2 regions of the Arthrobacter tecti genome follow, and region 2 is predicted to be linked to the other one. Evidence: predicted binding sites of a transcription regulator. Region 2 holds the regulator's gene; the other holds the start of a gene.
The links. The regulator HrcA, encoded in region 2, represses chaperone genes, less so after heat shock. The targets are predictions, from matches to a motif close to TTNGCACTCGNNNNNNNCGAGTGCNAA.

Region 1: a site for HrcA is predicted at 2,293-2,319, ahead of groES (co-chaperone GroES). Genes of this name have one in related genera too.

What each region holds. Positions count from the first base shown of each region.
Region 1 is NZ_JBTNCT010000015.1:68,317-72,663, reverse strand. It holds gene ACX80C_RS15170 (THUMP-like domain-containing protein) at 1-531, opposite strand, end outside; gene ACX80C_RS15165 (GNAT family N-acetyltransferase) at 587-1,054, opposite strand; gene ACX80C_RS15160 (GNAT family acetyltransferase) at 1,047-1,466, opposite strand; gene ACX80C_RS15155 (nucleoside/nucleotide kinase family protein) at 1,497-2,165, shown strand; gene groES (co-chaperone GroES) at 2,457-2,753, shown strand; gene groL (chaperonin GroEL) at 2,839-4,347, shown strand, end outside.
Region 2 is NZ_JBTNCT010000001.1:97,199-101,545, reverse strand. It holds gene dnaJ (molecular chaperone DnaJ) at 1-536, opposite strand, end outside; gene hrcA (heat-inducible transcriptional repressor HrcA) at 604-1,620, opposite strand; gene ACX80C_RS00460 (DUF3097 domain-containing protein) at 1,764-2,618, shown strand; gene ACX80C_RS00455 (DUF4870 domain-containing protein) at 2,737-3,168, shown strand; gene hemW (radical SAM family heme chaperone HemW) at 3,216-4,347, opposite strand, start outside.

The sequences.
Region 1 (4,347 bases), on a different contig from region 2:
GCTGCCGGAACTGGACACAGTCCTGCGGGCGGGGTCCAGCCACACGCCGTCGTACTCCGACAGGTCCACCGTTGCTGCGTCCGCGTTGAGGACGCTGGCGTTGGACCAGGGGAGCAGGTTCATGGTTGCTGCCGCGGCGGTGGTTTCGTCGAGTTCGACGGCGGTGACCTCGCGTTCGAGCGTGGCCAGCGCCATGGAGTCGGCCCCGATCCCGCAACCCAGATCGGCAACCCTTCCGATCCCGGCGCTGACATAACGCTGAGCGTGCCGGGCAGCAACGGTGAGCCTGGTGGCCTGTTCGAGTCCGTCCGGCGTGAAGAGCATGCGTGCGGCGAAAGGCCCGAACTTCGCCTGGGCTTTCGCGCGCAGCCGCGACTGCGTGAGGGCTGCCGCGACCACCTCCGGGGAATGTCCGGCATCGCGCAGTTGGCTGCTGAGCCGGAGGCTGCCCGCTTCCGAGTAGGGGCCGAGCGAGTTGAGCAGCTCCCAACCATCGGGAGTGAGGACTGGCTCTAGGAGGTTCTGGGTCACGGTGTCGCTTTCGAACGGGAGCTATCGCGGGCGGCGGAAGGACCGGCCCTTCAGTCTAGAGGTTCTGCATCATCAGGGCGGTGGCAGGAGTAAAGCCGAGCCGCTCGTAGAACGGAATGGACTGCGTGCTGGGGGAGAGGACTACGCGCACTGCGCCGAGGGCTCTGGCCCGTTCCAGTGCGGATTCCATAAGGGCGCCGCCGATGCGGCGGTTCCTCTCGTCCGGCAGCACAAAGGCGTTACCGACGTAGACCCAGCACGACGGCGGTGCGCCCGGCTTCGGCATCCGGTTGAAAACCAGGAAGTTCACCATGCCGAGCGCAGCGCCGTCCCGTTCGGCGAGGAACGTTATTCTCGGGTTGCTCGCTGCCCACTCACTGAAGACGCTCTCGAAGGTGGTGCCGTCGTCGTTCCGTTCGTGGTTCTGCCGGGCACCGAGCTGCTCCGCGGCCCACTTCGCCCTCAGCTCCGCAAGTGCCGGCCAGTCCGCTTCGGTCGCTTCCCGGACGGTGATTTCAAGCATCGGTCGTGAGCCACTTTGCGCGGACCTCGACGTCGGAGCGTTCGTAGCCCAGGCGCTCATAGAAATTGAGCACCTCCGTGTTGGTCTCGCGGATCATCAGCTGCACCTTCACAGCGCCCTGCCGGCGCAGCCACTGTTCACACGCGTCCATCATGAGCCTGCCGAGGCCCTCTCCCCGCCGGTCCTCGGCCACCGCGAGGTAGTAGACCCACCCGCGGTGCCCGTCGTGGCCAACCATTGCGGTGCAGGCAAGCTCGTTGTTGATCACGACGCCCAGGACTGTGGATGAGGGGCTCTGCACAGCGCGGAGGAGGTCTGCTTTCGGGTCATTCCACGGCCGGGTCAGTCCGGCCGCCTCCCAGAGCCGGGCGGCGTCGTCGTAATGAGGTGGCTGAAGGTCCGTGATGAGCATCCGTCGAGCCTATTTCACTACGCTGCCAGTATGGGATGGAAAGCGGACGACGGCGGGTTGTTGGCCACTGTGCTCAGGCGCGCCTGCGGGGGTGGCCGGGTTCTGGTAGGCGTCGACGGTGTGGATGGTTCGGGCAAGACGACGTTTGCTGATTCCCTTGCGGCTCTGGCCTCGCGTGACGGCCGGGCTGTAATCCGCATCGGGCTGGATAACTTCCTGAACGCAAGCGCTGTGCGTTACCGGCGCGGACGGGACTCTCCAGAGGGATTCTGGCTCGATTCCTATAACTACGGGCGGTTTCGCGAGTGGGCGCTGGAGTCGCTTCGCGCTGACGGGTCCTACCGGGAGGCCTGTCATGACCTTGCCACTGATAGTTCCCTCTGTCCGCCGTCGCAGCAGGCACCATCCGATTGCCTCGTGCTGATCGATGGGATGTTCCTGCACCGGGACGAGCTTGCTGCGGTTTGGGATGTGTCGGTGTTCCTGGACGTACCTTTTACGGTGACGGCTGAGCGGATGGCAATCCGGGACGGGTCTGACCCCGATCCCGAGCATCCCTCCATGCGACGGTATGTGCAGGGGCAACGGCTTTACCTCGGCGGATGCGATCCGGCGTCCGGGGCTACGTTCGTGGTGGACAATTCCGACCCGGGTGCGCCTCGTTTCATCGAGCCGGAATCTGTTTCCTACCTGCGCTGACACGCCCTCCTGTTTCTCGAAAATTCGGTCGACATCGACTTATTCACCACATAGTCGCGCGCAAAGAACGAGTTCGACCGATATTGCATGAGAATCGGCAGACGGCATAGAAGTGAAGCGACACTCTCTGGCACTCGCCTTGACCGAGTGCTAACCGTTGCATAAAGTCAGACTTGGCACTCTCATCATGAGGGTGCTAATCCTTCGAGGATGCGCCAACCGGCACCGCGACGACGGTCAGCGCCTGCTCGAAACCTAAGATTCATACAACCAAGTGAAGGAGAGGTCCGAGTGTCGGTCTCTATCAAGCCTCTTGAAGATCGTATTGTTGTCCGGCCGCTGGAAGGCGAGCAGACCACTGCTTCCGGCCTGGTCATCCCGGACACCGCCAAGGAAAAGCCCCAGGAGGGCGAAGTCGTCGCAGTAGGCCCCGGCCGCGTTGACGACAACGGCAACCGCGTTCCGGTTGACGTTTCCGAAGGCGACGTCGTCATCTACTCCAAGTACGGTGGCACCGAGGTCAAGCACGGCGGCCAGGAGTACCTGGTTCTTTCCGCCCGCGACGTCCTGGCGATCGTCGTCAAGTAGTTGTGCAGAAGAACCCCGGTCACCATTGGCCGGGGTTCTTTTCCTGCTAGTACACATCCCTGCATACGCCTGAAAGGAACAAAATATGGCAAAGCAGTTGGAGTTCAACGACGCCGCGCGCCGCAAGCTCGAAGCCGGCGTCGACAAGCTGGCCGACACCGTCAAGGTGACCCTCGGCCCGCGGGGACGCAACGTCGTCCTCGACAAGAAGTGGGGCGCACCCACCATCACCAACGACGGCGTGACTATCGCCCGTGAGGTGGAGCTGGACGACCCCTATGAGAACCTTGGCGCCCAGCTGGCCAAGGAAGTTGCCACCAAGACCAACGACGTCGCCGGTGACGGTACGACGACGGCCACAGTCCTCGCACAGGCACTGGTCAAGGAAGGCCTTCGCAACGTTGCAGCAGGTGCCGCTCCCGGCGCCCTGAAGCGCGGCATCGAGGTCTCCATCGAGGCTGTTGCTGCCCGCCTGCTGGAAAACGCCCGCGAGGTAGTCGGAAAGCAGACCGCGAACGTTGCTGCCATCTCGGCGCAGAGCCAGGAAGTCGGCGACCTCCTGGCCGAGGCTTTCGAGAAGGTCGGCAAGGATGGCGTCATCACGATCGAGGAATCCTCGACCACGCAGACCGAACTGGTCCTCACCGAGGGCATGCAGTTCGACAAGGGATACCTAAGCCCTTACTTCGTGACTGACGCCGAGCGTCAGGAAGCTATCCTCGAAGACGCGCTCATCCTGATCAACTCCGGCAAGATCTCGGCTCTGCAGGACTTCCTGCCGCTCCTCGAGAAGGCGCTGCAGGCAGGCAAGCCGCTCTTCATCATCGCTGAGGACATCGAGGGCGAAGCGCTGTCCACCCTCGTGGTGAACAAGATCCGCGGCACCCTCAACGTTGTCGCAGTCAAGGCTCCCGGCTTCGGTGACCGCCGCAAGGCCATGCTCCAGGACATCGCAACCCTTACGGGTGCACAGGTTGTCTCGCCGGATCTCGGCCTGAAGCTCGATCAGGTTGGCCTTGAGGTCATGGGTTCGGCCCGCCGCATCACCGTCACGAAGGACAACACGACCATCGTCGACGGCACTGGCAGCGAGCAGGATGTCGCTGACCGCGTCGCCCAGATCCGCGCAGAGGTTGAGCGTACGGATTCCGATTGGGACCGCGAGAAGCTGCAGGAACGCCTTGCCAAGCTCGCCGGCGGTGTTGGCGTCATCAAGGTCGGTGCAGCTACCGAGGTTGAGCTCAAGGAAAAGAAGCACCGCATCGAGGACGCCGTTTCCTCCACCCGCGCGGCCCTTGAAGAGGGAATCGTCGCAGGTGGCGGATCTGCCCTGATCCACGCCGCCAAGGCCCTCGAAGAGGACCCGAATGTCCTCAAGCTCGAGGGTGACGCGGCAACCGCCGTCGGCCTGGTTCGCCGTGCCCTCGTCCAGCCGCTGCGCTGGATCGCCGAGAACGCTGGGTTCGAGGGTTACGTCGTGGTGGACAAGGTTGGCCAGCTCGAGGTTGGCCACGGCTTCAACGCAGTGTCCGGCGAGTACGAGAACCTCGTTGACGCAGGCATCATCGACCCCGTGAAAGTGACCCGCTCGGCT
Region 2 (4,347 bases):
GTCATGACCTGCCCGAGGATCGACCGCACCGCACGCTGAACCTGTCCGGAACCGCCGCAAATGTCACAGGTTCTCGGGGACGTACCCGGCTGGGTGCAGGATCCGTCACAGGTAGAACAGACGGCGGCGGTGTCGACGTCAATCTTCTTGTTGGTGCCGAAAACCGCGTCTTTCAGGTCGATACGCACATTGATCAAGGCATCCTGCCCGCGCTGCGTACGGGATGGCGGGCCGCTCGGTCCGCCCCCGCCGAAGAACGTCTCGAAAATGTCCTGGAAGGCGAACCCGGATCCTGAATATCCGCTCCCGAAGCCGTTATCAGTACCATTCTCATTGCCGGTGGTGTCGTATACGCGGCGCTTTTGCGCGTCCGAAAGAACCTCGTACGCGCGGGTCACCAATTTGAATTGGTCGGCGGCCTCCGGCCCCTGGTTCACATCCGGATGGAGCTTTCGGGCGAGCTTCCGGTAAGCCTTCTTGATTTCTTCTCCGCTGGCATCGCGTGCGACGCCGAGGACTTCGTAGTGATTACTCACTCCTGCACATCACTTCCTATGGTTCTTACCGCGCAAACGGTTGTGGATTGTTGGCCCCGCCATCCGGTCACGACTCATCGAGGATGCGGGAAAGATATCGAGCGACCGCTCGCACAGCGGCCATGGTTGTGGGGTAGTCCATTCTCGTGGGGCCGAGCACTCCCACCTTCGCCAACGCATCCGGTCCGTAACCGGTCGCAATCACCGACGCTTCGGACAGGCCTCCATGAGGGTTCTCGCGGCCGATGCGGACGGAGACGCCGAGTGCGTCCTGCTTCATTTCGGACAAGAGATGCAGCATCACGACCTGCTCCTCCAACGCTTCGAGGACGGGCCCGATGGTCAAGGGGAAGTCGAGCGTGGAACGTGCAAGGTTCGCCGTACCCGCCAGAACGATTCTGTCTTCCCTATTGGACGCGGAGAGTTGCTCAAGACTCTGCCCCAGCGATTGTGCGATGTCCTGCAGCGGCTGCGGGAGCGCAGCTATACACGCGGCAAGCTCCTGGGGGACGGTGGCGAGACGAACGCCTGCTACCTTCTCAAGGAAGCGCTGGCGCAGATCCGCCAGTTCGGATTCCTTTGTTTCCGTAGGAACCACCACGACCCGTTGCTGCACAGCGCCGTTGGTGGAGATCAACACGACTAGTACACGTCCGGGAGCGAGCAATACAAACTCAATGTGACGGACCGCAGCGCCGCCGAGGTGCGGATATTGCACCACCGCAACCTGGTTGGTCAGCTGTGCCAGCAGTCTCACAGTCCGGTCGAGTACGTCGTCGAGGTCGTCGGCGCTCTCAAGCAGAGATTGGATCGCCTTCTTTTCAGGACTGGATAGCGGCTTCACCTCGGCGATCCGGTCGACGAAAAGCCGGTACCCTTTGTCAGTCGGGATCCGCCCCGAACTCGTGTGCGGAGCGGTGATCAGTCCCTCCTCTTCGAGGAGGGCCATGTCGTTCCTGATGGTGGCTGAGGACACACCAAGCCGGTGACGCTCGACGAGGGCCTTGGATCCCACGGGCTCCCGCGAATGCACATAATCCTCGACGATGGCACGCAGCACCTCAAGCCTTCTGGGCTCGCTCATGTTCACCTCCGATGTCCTCAGCCGCACCTATCAACGAATTAGCACTCAACACGCCTAAGTGCCAAGTCTAATACGCTCGGACCGATTGTTAGCATTGGGGCGGTCCCGCGAAAGACGCGGATTCCGGAGGCGAGCTTCTTTATATGTCACATCATCCGTGGGGATCCCAGGATCTCTCAGTGCCACGATCGTCCCCTCTTGAGAAGGTGGAGGCCCGACCCGGCGTCGTTCTGGAGGACGTTCAGACTGGGTTCGTCGGAGAGATCCTCAGCACAGAGAAGTCCGGCGGGCTACACGTCATGGTGCTCGAGGACCGCCGCGGCAAGCGACGCACGTTTCCTCTTGGTTTCGGGTTTCATATCGACGGCGCTCCGGTCGAAGTCATCGCACCTCTCGGTGTCCGGGACACCCGCCCGCAGCGCACCGCCTCCGGGTCTGTCCGGGTATCGAACCAACGGGCACGGGTCGCACGCGCCGGCAGGATCTGGGTCGAGGGTAAGCACGACGCGGAACTGGTGGAAAAGGTCTGGGGAGATGATTTGCGGGTGGAGGGGATCGTCGTCGAACCTCTGCACGGCGTCGACGACCTCGCCGCTGTTGTCCGGGCATTTCAGCCGGGGCCGACGCGCCGCCTTGGGATTCTCGTGGACCACCTCCTGCCCGGCACCAAGGAAGCCCGCATCGCCGCCGAAGCGATGCGGATTCCCGGAGCGGCGGGAAATGTGCTGATCGTTGGACATCCCTACGTAGACGTCTGGCAAGCCGTCAAGCCGAGGGCGTTGGGCCTTGATACCTGGCCCGAAATCCCCCGCGGCGAAGACTGGAAAACCGGAATACTGGGCCGACTGGGCTGGTCGAATCGTTCCCAAGCGGACATCGCCAATGGCTGGAAGCGCATTCTCGGGGGTGTCAGTACCTATGCGGACCTCGAACCGTCGCTCCTCGGACGGGTCGAGGAAGTCATCGACTTCCTCACCGCACCAGGTCCCGGGGACTAACCGCGTGCGTGCCGGTTGACCGGGTGCAACCTGCGCTTTGGGGAAGTAGCCAGTACCCTTAGGAGGTAAGTTCCGCGGTGAGGCCCGCGGTGTGCTCCGATCCCCGAAGGATATATCGTTGTCCAACAACGCAGACCAGCACCGTGAACCACGGTCACGTCCTGTCTCCCGGGGCGGCGACGACGCGTTCCAAGGCTCAAGTTCAGATGCCCTGCCGCTGACACCTTCCGAAGACCGGCAGTGGGCAACCCTCGCACACTTCCTCGGCATTCTTGGGTTCGTGCCCTCCCTGATCATCTTCCTAATCTTCCGTGATCGCGGTCCGTTCACGGCGCAGGAATCGAAGGAAGCCTTCAACTTCACTTTCCCGCCCAGCATCCTCGCTGCGATTTCCTTGCTGCTTTCGCTGCTTCCCGTTGTCGGCGGCATCTTCGCGGTACTGAATGCCGTGATCTGGGTCACGCTCGCCGCCTTCTCGGTCGCCGCGGGGATTCACGTCAATCGTGGACGACCCTACCGGTATCCCTTCAACCTGCGCACCTTTCACTGAATCTCGCTTCGCTGAAACTCCTGCCGAGTTCTACGCCCGGTGTATCCTCAGGCCGGCAGTAGACGACGGACGACGGCGTCAGCCAGCAGGCGGCCGCGTCCGCTCAGGATGAGAACACCGCGGAACGCCGCAGCGGGCTCAACGAGCTCATCGGCAATGAGCCCTGCAACTGCCAGGCGACCCTCGGGCCGCAGACTCGCAGTCGGGAAACCTTCCGCGAGTCTGACGCGAAGGAGAACATCCTCGACGTAACGGGCATTGGCGTCGAGCGTTTCCCGCCCCGCGGCAGGGGAAGAATCCGCCTCAACCCTGTGTGCATAGGCTGTCGGGTGCTTGACATTCCACCAGCGGACACCACCGATGTGCGAGTGTGCGCCCGGACCGGCACCCCACCAATCCTCGCCCTTCCAATAGGCAAGATTGTGGCGGCATCCGTCCTGTTCGGTTCGCGCCCAGTTACTCACTTCGTACCATGACATTCCTGCGGAGCTGAGCATGGAGTCGGCCAGTTCGTACTTTTCGGCGTGGTCATCGTCGTCGATTCCAGGCATCTCGCCGCGCCGGATCCGCGCGGCCAACCGGGTCCCCTCTTCGATGATGAGTGCGTAGGCGGACACATGATCGGGTTCCAGCGAAAGCGCCGCATCGACCGATGAGGCCCAGTCTTCGATCCCCTCCCCTGGTGTGCCGTAAATCAGGTCGAGACTGACTTTGAGCCCTGCCTCGCGCGCCCACCGGACAGCCAGAGGCACTCGTTCCGGTAGGTGGGTGCGATCCAGCACCGCAAGAACGTGCGGGACCGCCGACTGCATTCCGAAGGAGATCCGCGTGAATCCGGCCTCCGCGAGGGCCGCCAATGACTCAGGGGTAACCGAATCTGGGTTCGCCTCGGTAGTTATCTCGGCCGTTGACTCCAGCCCCCAGATATCCCTCGCCGCGCGAAGCACGCCGACAAGATCCGCCGCAGGCAGGAGGGTTGGTGTACCGCCTCCGAAAAACACCGTGTCCAGCCGACGTACGGCGACGCCTGACGCTTCCAGCACACCCGCCCCGAAATCCAATTCTCGGCTAACCGTCTGGGCGTAATTCGCCTGCGAAGCACCACCGCCTAGTTCGGCGGCTGTGTAGGTGTTGAAGTCACAGTAGCCGCACCGCACCGCGCAGAAAGGGATGTGCACA